4 linked regions of the Nitrosospira lacus genome follow. The protein of the gene in region 3 interacts with the protein of the main gene of each other region in a pairwise test. Links are inferred from orthologs where the notes say so. Each region holds a gene or a part of one and is shown on either strand. Other genes may lie near its edges.

Region 1 (2,757 bases), 450 kb from region 3 along the record:
TGCTTTGATCACCGGTGATTGTTCCGGCTGAGGCAGATTACTCCATAAATCCACCATCATGGGTTCCGGCGGATAGGTTTTCCAGTTGAGGCCAAAAATCATGAACGCAAAAAAAATGATATGCACCAATACCGCCAGCACGCCTGCCGGTACACGCCCTGGCTCAATGTGCGAGGAACCTCGCAATGCCATCCCGCTCATCAAGATTTCGGCCTGGCCAGCAGCCCCACCTTCTTTACCTGCTGCTGTTGTAAAATGTCCATCACATTCGTCACTTCCTCGTAACGCACACTTTTGTCGGCGGCAATCACCACTGCCTGCTCAGCGTTTTGCGCCTGCTTCCGTTTGATTGCCTCGACCAGCTCCGTCCGGCTGACCTTTTGTTCGCCGCCCGACGTGGCACGGTCGTGCAATCTCAGGCTGCCGTCGGCTTTTATGATCACTTCCAGTGGCGCAACAGGGGGCGTGAGGGATTTGCCAATTTGCGGCAATTCAATCTGACCGGGGCTGATAAGCGGCGCCGTAATCATGAATATCACCAGCAATACCAGCATTACGTCGATGTATGGCACGACGTTTATCTCGTTCATCAGACGGCGTTTGGCGCGGCGCTCAGTCACAATATCCGTCCTCTGAAATCCTATCCGGTTGCCTGCCGCTGTAACACATTGGATAACTCTTCCATGAAGCTCTCGAAACGGGTCGCCAGCCGGTCTATGTTATTAGCATAACGATTATAGGCGATGACCGCGGGAATCGCCGCGAACAAGCCCATCGCAGTCGCTATCAATGCTTCCGCAATGCCCGGTGCGACATGAGCGATGGTAGCCTGGGTTACGTTGGACAAACCCCGGAAAGAATTCATGATTCCCCAGACGGTACCGAACAGGCCGACGTAAGGGCTTACCGATCCTACCGTCGCCAGAAAGGAAAGGTGCGATTCAAGACTGTCCATCTCCCGCTGGTATGTGGCCCGCATGGCCCTGCGGGTGCCGTCCATCACCGTGCTGATATCCATCCCCGGCTGGCGCTTGTGTTTGATGAACTCGCGGAACCCCGCCTCAAAAATCCGTTCCATGCTCCCTGCCGTATGGCGCGAACTGGCGGCGCTTTGGAAGAGCGCATTGAGATCGGGACCTTTCCAGAAAACATTCTCGAATTCATCGCTCTGCTTCATTGCCTGACGGATGACAAACAGCTTGCGAAAGATGAACCACCAAGACAGAAATGAAGTCACCAGCAACAGCGCCATCACCAGCTGCACCGGCAAGCTGGCGCTGCTGATGAGGTGAAAAAGGGACATATCCTGCGTTACCGATGCGCTCATGCGAATTTTCCAAGTTTGTGGCGCAGCGGCGCTGGCACGCTCACTGGCTTGAGACTGTCGGCACCCACGCATACCGCATGGACAGTGGCACCGGCCAAGGTGACAGTACCACGCAGTATATGTTGGGAGAGTGTTATGCGGCTTCTGCCCAACTCTGTAGGCTGCACGGCTACCTGTAAAGAATCGTCCAGCAAAGCGGGTTTGAAGTATTCGATATTGAGCGAACGTATCATGAAAATAACCTTGTGAACCTGAATCAGCGAATGAATATCAAATCCCAGTTCCCGCAGCCATTCGTAGCGGGCCCGCTCCATGAAATCAAGATAAGTGGAATGATAAACCACTCCGCCCGCATCGGTGTCCTGATAATAGACCCGGACAGGCAGGGTGAAAATAGTCTTGCTCGAATTAACCATGAATGAGCCGCTTTCCGCTGCTGTTCTCATACTTTCAAAAAATTGCGAATCTGAATTTGAAAACAAAGGTGCCGGAATGAAATAAATAGAATGAATCCCTGATTATTCCTACCGATTCCAATGTTCTACCGAGGATCACTATTGCTATTGATCTTCCCACAGCTCTCCGCTCAACCCATTCTTTGGCAGCGCCATGCCGAAATGCCGATAGGCGATGACCGTGGCCATGCGGCCGCGCGGCGTGCGCTTCATGTAGCCCTGCTGGATCAGGTACGGTTCCAGCACATCTTCAATGGTGCCACGCTCTTCACTGATGGCGGCAGCGAGATTATCCACGCCCACCGGTCCCCCACCGAATTTTTCCATGACGGCCAGCAGCAGCTTTCTGTCCATCACGTCCAGGCCAAGGAGATCCACATCCAGCATGATCAATGCCGCGTCAGCCACCGGCCGGGTGATGTAACCGTCGGCTTTGACTTCAGCGAAATCGCGCACCCGCCGCAGCAGGCGGTTGACAATGCGCGGCGTGCCACGCGAGCGGCGCGCGATTTCCAACGCCCCATCCGTCGAAATTTCCACATTCAGCAACCCCGCTGAGCGCGTCACGATTTTTGTCAGCTCTTCCACGGTATAAAACTCAAGCCGCGAAATAATGCCAAAGCGGTCACGCAATGGGTTGGTCAGCATGCCCGCGCGCGTGGTGGCGCCCACCAGGGTGAATGGCGGCAAATCGAGCTTGACCGATCGTGCCGCGGGGCCTTCGCCGATCATGATGTCAAGCTGATAATCCTCCAGCGCGGGGTAAAGAATTTCTTCCACCACCGGAGAGAGACGGTGGATTTCGTCGATGAAGAGCACGTCGTTGGGCTCAAGATTGGTCAGCAGCGCCGCCAGATCGCCGGGGCGCTCCAGCACCGGGCCGGAAGTCTGACGCAGGCTCACGCCCATCTCTCTGGCAATAATGTGGGCAAGTGTGGTTTTGCCCAAGCCAGGTGGACCAAACAACAGCACATG
Region 2 (2,818 bases), 2.5 Mb from region 3 along the record:
CCGATTGCGGGACAGATCCCCGGTACAGGTAAGTATCAGATCTCCCGCTCCGGTCAGCCCCATGAATGTTTCCAGACAGCCACCGAGTTTTAGTCCCAGGCGCGTAATTTCCGCCAAGCCCCGCGTAATCAGGGCTGCACGAGCATTGTGGCCAAAACCCATGCCATCGGAGATGCCGGCGGCTATCGATATGACGTTCTTCACCGCCCCGCCGGTTTCCACTCCGGCGACATCTGTGCTTGAGTAAATCCGCAGGCGTGCGGTATGCAGCTGTGCTGCGATGCTTCGGGAAAATTCTTCATCATGCGATGCCAATGTCAAGGCAGTGGGGAGCCCTTGCGCAACTTCCTGGGCAAAACTGGGCCCCGACAACACACCACAGGGCGCAACACCATCATATTCCTCCTGTGCCACCTGATGAGGCAGCGTCGCCGATTGCGCTTCGAATCCCTTACAGCCCCAAACGACCGGCACGACTTTTCCGCAAGCAACAATTCCACGCAACGTCTCGCGTAATCCGGCAACCGGAACCACGATAAGGGCAAGATCGGCACCCTCTACGGCAACATCAAGAACAGATGTCAGCCGCAGAGAATCGGGTAATGGAAAGCCGGGAAAATAGCGCTGGTTGCTACGCTCGGAAACAAGTTCCGCTAGATGCGCCGGATCACGGGTCCACAATGTTACCTGGTGGCTGGACGCACGGTTATTGGCACCAAGACTGATAGCCAATGCGGTGCCCCATGCGCCCGCGCCAAGAACAGCTATTCTCATGAGCCCCAGACTTGTTGCGTTCTGACATAGCCCGTTTGTCCATCCCGGTGGCGGACCTTGACCCAGCCATTCGCAGCGGGTTCAAGCTGTTCCATCACCACATTCTGCTGTGCCTGAAATACCAGCGCCGAACTTGCACTCGCTGCCTGATAAATCTCGGCTTGGGACGCCGTAACAATTACATAGCGTTTTTCGCTTAATGCCTTTTCTTCCACCCAGGCAAGGCTGCCTCCACTATCGCGCACCTTGACCCAGCCTTCAACCTTCACTACCGCCTCTACCGGCAGATGACGGCTCGCCACATACAATTTATCGGCCTTGAGTGAGGGCGCATCATACATGACGGTAGCATTCTCGGCCAACGAAAAAAACTCAAATGCCGCAATGGCATGCACCGGACACAACAGTACGCCAATCAATAGTCCCAGGGCGCTGTATGGCGGGAATGGAATGGTGACGAATGCGTCGTGAGCATGCTTCATTTTCAGTGCGTTATTTTATTCTCTTCTTCCGGTTTTTCCGCCGCCGCCACAGCATTCATCTCGGCTTGCTGTTTTCCCTGGTGATAAAGTGCCTCGAAATTTACCGGGCTTAAAATTACGGCGTGGAATCCGGCGCGGGTAACAATATCCGAAACAGCTTCGCGCAAGTAAGGGAAAAGAATATTGGGACACCCAATCCCCAATACGGGATCCATTTCGCCTTCCGGCACATTGCGAATCTGAAAAATGCCCGCCTGACCCACCTCCACCAGAAACATGGTCTTCTCCTTGACCTTGGCAGTGACCGTTACCGTCAACAGTACCTCATACAGACCTTCGTCAACGCGCTCCCCCTTGCTATGCAACTGTATGTTCACTTCAGGTGTTTCACGCTCAAGAAAAATTCTTGGAGCATTTGGAATCTCCAGGGACAAATCCTTGACATAGATTTTTTCAATACTGAAAACCGGCTGCTGGTCGCTCATGTTGGAGTCCATATGGATAGTCAAAAATGGGATGTTACCTTACAAGACTGCGGAGGGGATGCCATGAATCTCAAGCCGGTCAAAACCGGGTATGCCGCTAATCAGACCGCCAGGAGCTTTACCAGTCCATCACTGCGGTCAAGTTGCGCCAAGTCGTCATAACCGCCCACATGTGTGTCGCCAATGTAGATTTGGGGAACGGTGCGGCGGCCGGTTTTTTCTATCATCTCGGTACGGATGGCGGGATCCAGGTCAATACGAATCTTTTCGATTTCGGTTACGCCTCTGGCACGCAGCATGCTTTCCGCTCTTATGCAGTAGGGGCAAAAACCTGAAGCATACATGATCACTTTCATCATATTGCCCCCATCATTTTTTTACTATCGGCAAATTCGCCTGGCGCCATGCATCGATCCCGCCTTGAAGGTTATGGACATGCGCAAACTCTTTTTTGCGCAAAATCGAGCCGGCTTTACCCGTGGCATTCACACCGCTGCGATGTATCAATATGACCGGCTTGCTCTTGAATTTTTCCAGTTCGTGCAGGCGCTCCTCAAGCTTGTCAGCGGGAATATGCTTGGAATTAGGGACATGGCCCGCATTGTATTCACTCCCCTCACGCACATCCAAAACAAGCGCATCCTTGTAATTGATGAGCTGAACCGCCACCAGGGTGTCTATCTCGTTGCCGGAACGCCGCAACAACGGCCATAACAACATGCCACCGCTCATCAGGGCGGCCACAACCAGGGCAATATTATTTTGCAAGAATGTCACTTGATACTCCTTAGTTTCCTCAATCCGGCAATTTTATCAGAGATGAGAATGCTATGGGGCTCCCCACGTTCCGGCAAACCCGATAGGCCCCCATGAAGAGCTACGGTACCGCAACCATTTCGCCAATATTCTAATAAGAATACATAACTGCTTGGAAAAATTCGCATATTCTTGCATGCTGCGGCCATGGACAAAATATAATAAAATACTATGGTATTTCAAATCGCTTTGCGCGAAATTTCATCTTTTTTATAAAGAACAATATGAAAAAACTCATTCTCCTACGTCATGGGGAAAGCA
Region 3 (3,329 bases):
TAATGGGCAAAGGTGCCGGCTGGGGCGAAAGCGTAATGCCTCCCGATCTCAGGAATGGCGACTGGATATACGCCATGTATATGGCGGATGGAAAAACGAAGGCACCGGATGATACCGTCACCTGCCGTGCCTGTCATCTACCGCTGACAGACAAGGATTATATTTTCCGCTATGACGAGTATTTTCAGAAGCGAATAAACTAATACGCGGATACGCGATGATTCATTTACGCTCGGCTGCCTCAATCAGCGAGCGCAATTAACTCAGTTTGCCGTGGCATTGTTTATACTTCTTTCCTGATCCGCATGGACATGGATCGTTGCGGCCGACCTTCCCGCCCTGGCGTACAAATGGTTGATGTTTTTCCAGGCGCTGTTCGTCACGACCTTCGTGATCGCCCGCCTCATCCAGCGCCTCCTCGTAAGCCGCATGGTGATACTGGACATTCACTGGCGCCTGCTGTGTTTCCGCTACCGCTTCCACCTGCTGCTCACTTCTGATCTGAACGGTCATGAGTACCCGGGTGACCTCTGTCTTGATCTCTTCAAGCATGGAAGTAAATAGCTCAAAGGCCTCGCGTTTGTATTCCTGCTTGGGATTTTTCTGTGCATACCCCCGCAAATGAATACCCTGACGCAGATGATCGAGCGCCGCGAGATGCTCCCGCCAGTGGGTGTCGAGGCTTTGCAGCATCACTGCCCTCTCGTATTGATGCATAACGTTGACGCCGACCTGATCTACTTTTGCGGAATAATGTTCCTGCGCTATCCCGGTGATGCGCTGGTGAAGACTTTCTTCATGCAGGTCAGGTTCTTTCTCCAGCCACTCCCGTAACGGTAACTGCAACTGATATTCGGCAGCCAATGCCTTTTCCAGTCCCGGTATATCCCACTGCTCCTCGACGCTTTGCGGCGGCACATAGAGGGCGATAAGACCGCCCAGCACGTCCCCGCGCATGGCGGTGACCGTCTCTGAAATATCCTGAGACTCGAGAAGTTCGTTACGCTGCTCATAGATCACCTTGCGCTGATCGTTGGCAACATCATCGTATTCCAGCAATTGTTTGCGCATGTCGAAATTACGGGCTTCCACCTTGCGCTGGGCATTTTCAATGGCGCGAGTAACCCAGGGGTGCTCAATGGCCTCGCCCTCCGGCATGTTGAGCTTCTGCATGATGTTTGCCACACGATCCGATGCGAAAATGCGCAGAAGCGGATCCTCCAGCGAAAGATAGAAACGGCTGGAACCGGGGTCTCCCTGGCGGCCGGAGCGGCCGCGCAACTGGTTATCCACGCGCCGGGATTCATGCCGTTCGGTGCCGATGATATGGAGGCCCCCTTGCTTCAGCACTTCCTCGTGAAGCCGCTGCCATTCCTCCTGCAATTCCGCGGTACGCTCAAGCTTCGCAGGTTCGCTCATGGTTTCGTCGGTACGGATGCGCTCGAGCTCCGGCTCCGGATTGCCTCCCAGCACAATGTCAGTACCTCTGCCCGCCATATTGGTGGCAATGGTAACCATCTTCGGGCGCCCTGCCTGGGTGACGATCTCCGCTTCTCTTGCATGCTGTTTGGCATTGAGTACCTGATGCGGCAACTGCTCCTGAGTAAGTAATCCGGACAGCAGCTCATTGTTCTCGATAGAGGTGGTTCCGACCAGAACAGGTTGCCCCCTCTCATAGCAGTCTTTGATATCCGCGATGATGGCACGATTCTTCTCGTCCATGGTGCGGAATACCTGATCCATGCGATCATTACGTATCATGGGACGATGGGTTGGAATGATCACCGTTTCCAATCCGTAAATCTGCTGAAACTCGTAAGCCTCGGTATCGGCCGTACCCGTCATGCCCGCCAATTTGTGATACATGCGGAAATAATTCTGAAAAGTGATCGAGGCCAGTGTCTGATTCTCTTTCTGGATCGGGACACCCTCTTTTGCTTCCACCGCCTGATGCAATCCTTCCGACCAGCGCCTGCCTGACATCAGCCGTCCGGTAAACTCATCGACGATGACGACTTCGCCGTCCTGCACCACATAATGCTGGTCACGAAGAAATAAGGCATGGGCACGCAGTCCCGCGTAAAGATGATGAACGAGGTTGATATTGGCGGGATCGTATAGGCTGGTGCCCGGCGTCAGCAGTCCGCTCTGGGCAAGCAGTTTTTCCGCATGCTCAAAACCCGCCTCGCTCAATAGCACCTGCTGGGATTTTTCATCCACGCTAAAATCGCCGGGGTGCTTCTCTGTTTCCTGGCGGACAAGCTTTGGAATTAGCACATTCATACGCAAATAGACGTCGGTGCTGCCTTCCGCCTGGCCAGATATGATCAGCGGAGTGCGCGCCTCGTCAATCAGAATGGAATCCACTTCGTCAACGATGGCATAATTGAGTAACCGCTGAACACGCTCGACAGGGTGATTCACCATATTGTCGCGCAGGTAATCAAACCCATATTCGTTGTTGGTGCCATAGGTAATGCCGGCGGCGTAGGCGGCCTGCTTGTCGCCGTGGTCCATTTGGGAAAGAATCACGCCGACGCTGATACCGAGGAATTGATAGATGCGTCCCATCCACTCCGCATCCCGCTTGGCGAGATAGTCATTCACTGTCACCAGATGAACGCCTTTGTCGGCCAGTGCATTGAGGTAGGCAGGCAAGGTCGCCATCAACGTTTTTCCTTCGCCTGTACGCATCTCGGCGATTTTTCCGCTATGCAGCACCATGCCGCCAATCAACTGTACGTCAAAATGCCGCATTCCGAGTATGCGTTTGCTGGTCTCGCGCACCACGGCAAACACCTCCGGCAACAATGCATCGAGCGTTGCGCCATCGGCAATGCGTTGCCTGAACTCATCGGTCTTGGCGCGTAACTCAGCGTCAGTCAGGGATGCTATCCTGGCTTCCAGCGCGTTGATCGTTCCCACAGCCTGGAAATACTGTTTGATCAGCCGGTCATTTCGGCTTCCGAAGACCTTCTTGAGCAGATTGTTCAGCATGAAATCTCGAAAAAATTCTATTTAAACAAACGTCCAAAAAATAAGGGGTGAGGTTTTTGGCCTCACCCCCGCAGCAGAGTATTAATCCGGCTCAACCAGGCATCTTCAAGAATCGTGACGGATTTTGCGGCAAGCCCTTGTGCCTGACTTCAAAATGCAGATGCGGGCCGGTGGAACGGCCAGTGCTGCCCACTTCCGCGATCTTCTGTCCCCGCACGACAACCTGGCCCACTTTGACCGTGCGCTTGGATGCGTGGGCATAACGGCTGACGAGATCATTGCCGTGGTCAACATCTATCATATTACCATATTCGGAATGGAAACCGGAATAC
Region 4 (2,928 bases), 2.6 Mb from region 3 along the record:
ACCCGCAACCTGCAGTTATGGCTGATGGAAAGAAGGTGGTACACGACGGCGAAGCGTTTGCCCTCGCTGTCGTTCCCGGAGAGGGATTCGGAACCATAGGTTGAATAATCCATTCCGCATAAATCGGCGAGCATTTCAAAACCCAGGTCCGGGTGATCACGCAAGGTTCCCATTGACCACAGCATATCCGCAGGAGCCACCGTAATCGTTAGCTCACCCAATCGCTCGCGGGTGCTGACAAGTTTATCGGTCAACACATTCTGAAGGCAAAGGGCGAGCGTTTCCAGACGAGAGGAAGTCATAGTTGACTCAGCGGGCAATGGTATTGGTGCGGTGGATCTTGTTCTGGAGCTGGATAATACCGTAGAGCAATGCTTCCGCTGTTGGCGGACAGCCTGGGACATAGATATCAACCGGCACGATGCGGTCGCAACCCCGCACAACGGAATAGGAATAATGATAATAACCGCCACCGTTGGCGCAGGAACCCATGGAAATTACCCAGCGCGGCTCAGCCATCTGATCGTAAACTTTACGCAATGCAGGCGCCATTTTGTTGCACAATGTGCCGGCTACAATCATCACATCCGATTGACGCGGACTGGGCCGGAACACGATACCAAAACGATCCAGGTCATAGCGTGAGGCGCCCGCCTGCATCATTTCCACCGCACAGCACGCGAGACCAAAAGTCATCGGCCACATGGAGCCGGTTCGCCCCCAGTTGATGATGCTATCCAGGCCCGTGGTAACAAAACCTTTTTCCATTACGCCGCTAGTACTCATAACATTAATCCCATTCCAGAGCACCTTTGGTCCACTCGTAAATAAAACCAACGACAAGGATGCCTAGAAAAATCATCATGGCGACAAAGCCGAACATGCCGATCTCATTCAACACCACCGCCCATGGAAACAGGAAGGCGATTTCCAGATCGAACAGAATGAACAAGATGGCAACCAGGTAATAGCGTACGTCAAACTTCATGCGCGCATCTTCGAATGCCTCGAAACCGCACTCGTAGGGTGACAGTTTTTCGCTATCGGGTCGATTGGGCGCGAACAACCAGCCAAGCGCCATGGGCACCACACCTACAGCAAGACCAATCAGAATGAATAGCAGAATAGGAAAATAATTTTCGAGCATCGGTATTATCAAAAAATAAAGGACTAGAAATCAGGTTACCATTTATGCTCTACGCATCTGTTTACCCTGATTCTCAGCCCATAATTGGTGCCGACGGCGAGACTCGAACTCGCACAGCTTTCGCCACCGCCCCCTCAAGACGGCGTGTCTACCAATTTCACCACGTCGGCGACTTAGCTTGAGTTCTAGTCAGAGGCGTAATTCTGTTAGAACGTAGCTTTAATTAATTGTTCAATTAACTCATCAGAAAAGTTATTTTGGTATTTCTGTGGCCTTGGAAGCTTCGCCTTCAGCGGGAGCTGCCGGGGCCGGCTGTACCGGCTTGGCTGATTGAACCGGCACCGCTTTGTCCATAACCCCGCCCCCTTCGGTCTTGTGGCTGGAAAGATAGGTAAGCCCGAGACTGGTGATGAAAAACACTGCTGCCAGCGCCCCTGTCGTCCTGCTTAGAAAATTTGCGGAGCCGCTGGCGCCAAATAAACTCCCCGACGAGCCGCTGCCAAAAGCGGCTCCCATATCGGCACCTTTACCATGTTGCAACAAAACCAGAACAATTACCGTAATGGCCGATAGTACATGTACTACCCAAATGAGTGTTTCCAACGCCTACTCCAAAATGAGTTAATTATTTGCCGCCCGGCAGATCGCGATGAATTCATCGGCAACAAGCGAGGCGCCACCAATCAATCCCCCGTCAATATCCGGCATGGCGAATAGCTCCTCGGCGTTATTTGCCTTGACACTGCCGCCATAAAGAATCTTCAGACCTGCAGCCACTTCGGGACTGTGAGCGGCGATCCTATCGCGAATAAAAGCATGCACCTCCTGGGCCTGGCCGGGCGTGGCGGTTTTCCCGGTCCCTATAGCCCATACCGGCTCATAGGCCAATACCGATTTGGCCAGCGCATTGATACCCACCGATTCAATTATCGTGTCCAGTTGCTCCGCCACCACTTTCTCGGTAATGGCAGCCTCGCGCTGATCCAGCGTTTCACCCACACATAGGATGGGGATCAAGCCGGCCACCTGGGCCGCTTTGAACTTGAGCGCCACCGTATGACTATCTTCACCATACAATGCGCGCCGTTCCGAATGACCAGCAATGACATAATGACAGCCGAAGTCCATCAACATGGCGGCCGACACCTCGCCCGTATAAGCGCCTTTGTCATGCTGGCTTACATTCTGGGCACCCCACTGGATATGCGTGTCCCGGAGCAATGTTTGCGCCTGGTAGAGGTAAGGATAAGGCACACATACCGCGAAACCGGCTTTATGCAGCGCCGCCGTCCCGGCAACGATTGCGCCCAGCAAGTCCCGATTCTGTACCATTCCGCCATGCATTTTCCAGTTGCCCGCAACCAGTTTCGAACGCATAGCCATCATCACCGCCTTTGTCCTTGAAAGCTGCGAATGTTACCTGTGAATGGGTACCGGGTCAATCAGGGGACAGGGGATATTGCCTGGAATAAAGGCTCGAAAATACTAAAAACGTGGATGAGAATAGAATAACCGGGATGCAGGGTGTTGATCCCTTTTGATTCGCTCGATATTCACCTTTTATTTGGGTGAGTCCTCCGGATTCAGGTTTAACCAAAACGACCGGTAATATAATCTTCCGTCTGTTTATTTTTGGGTTTGATGAAAATGGTGTCGGTAACATCAAATTCGATAATCTCGCCCAGATACATATAGGCCGTGTAATCCGATACACGCGCCGCCTGCTGCATATTATGGGTAACGATGAGAATCGTAACCTTATCTTTCAGGTCGGCGATAAG

What was found.
Region 1: the proteins of secA (region 3) and ybgC interact in binary tests that used the Escherichia coli proteins (3 or more experiments, as listed by UniProt). The link is inferred for Nitrosospira lacus from one-to-one orthologs.
Region 2: the proteins of secA (region 3) and secB interact in binary tests that used the Escherichia coli proteins (3 or more experiments, as listed by UniProt). The link is inferred for Nitrosospira lacus from one-to-one orthologs.
Region 4: the proteins of secA (region 3) and secG interact in binary tests that used the Escherichia coli proteins (3 or more experiments, as listed by UniProt). The link is inferred for Nitrosospira lacus from one-to-one orthologs.

The regions. Positions count from the first base shown.
Region 1 is NZ_CP021106.3:622,763-625,519, reverse strand. The notes cover bases 34-2,715. They hold ybgC (tol-pal system-associated acyl-CoA thioesterase), read right to left. Parts: upstream 1,744-2,715; coding sequence 1,324-1,743; downstream 34-1,323. Other genes in these bases: ruvB (Holliday junction branch migration DNA helicase RuvB), read right to left, coding at 1,888-2,715; tolQ (protein TolQ), read right to left, coding at 641-1,327; tolR (protein TolR), read right to left, coding at 201-620; tolA (cell envelope integrity protein TolA), read right to left, coding at 34-192. Outside these bases: more of tolA, read right to left, coding at 1-33; more of ruvB, read right to left, coding at 2,716-2,757.
Region 2 is NZ_CP021106.3:2,711,468-2,714,285, forward strand. The notes cover bases 1-2,743. They hold secB (protein-export chaperone SecB), read right to left. Parts: upstream 1,742-2,743; coding sequence 1,259-1,741; downstream 1-1,258. Other genes in these bases: EBAPG3_RS12345 (NAD(P)H-dependent glycerol-3-phosphate dehydrogenase), read right to left, coding at 1-774; EBAPG3_RS12350 (SH3 domain-containing protein), read right to left, coding at 771-1,256; grxC (glutaredoxin 3), read right to left, coding at 1,843-2,100; EBAPG3_RS12365 (rhodanese-like domain-containing protein), read right to left, coding at 2,111-2,518. In the rest of the region: gpmA (2,3-diphosphoglycerate-dependent phosphoglycerate mutase), read left to right, coding at 2,782-2,818. UniProt on the Escherichia coli protein: One of the proteins required for the normal export of some preproteins out of the cell cytoplasm. It is a molecular chaperone that binds to a subset of precursor proteins, maintaining them in a translocation-competent state.
Region 3 is NZ_CP021106.3:169,551-172,879, forward strand. Bases 59-3,312 are described here. They hold secA (preprotein translocase subunit SecA), read right to left. Parts: upstream 2,998-3,312; coding sequence 259-2,997; downstream 59-258. Other genes in these bases: EBAPG3_RS00760 (cytochrome P460 family protein), read left to right, coding at 59-203; EBAPG3_RS00770 (M23 family metallopeptidase), read right to left, coding at 3,089-3,312. In the rest of the region: more of EBAPG3_RS00760, read left to right, coding at 1-58; more of EBAPG3_RS00770, read right to left, coding at 3,313-3,329. UniProt on the Escherichia coli protein: Required for protein export, interacts with the SecYEG preprotein conducting channel.
Region 4 is NZ_CP021106.3:2,748,844-2,751,771, forward strand. Bases 76-2,928 are described here. They hold secG (preprotein translocase subunit SecG), read right to left. Parts: upstream 1,751-2,928; coding sequence 1,400-1,750; downstream 76-1,399. Other genes in these bases: EBAPG3_RS12505 (NADH-quinone oxidoreductase subunit C), read right to left, coding at 76-302; EBAPG3_RS12510 (NuoB/complex I 20 kDa subunit family protein), read right to left, coding at 310-786; EBAPG3_RS12515 (NADH-quinone oxidoreductase subunit A), read right to left, coding at 791-1,147; tpiA (triose-phosphate isomerase), read right to left, coding at 1,769-2,524; pstB (phosphate ABC transporter ATP-binding protein PstB), read right to left, coding at 2,737-2,928. Also shown: more of EBAPG3_RS12505, read right to left, coding at 1-75. UniProt on the Escherichia coli protein: Subunit of the protein translocation channel SecYEG. Overexpression of some hybrid proteins has been thought to jam the protein secretion apparatus resulting in cell death; while this may be true it also results in FtsH-mediated degradation of SecY.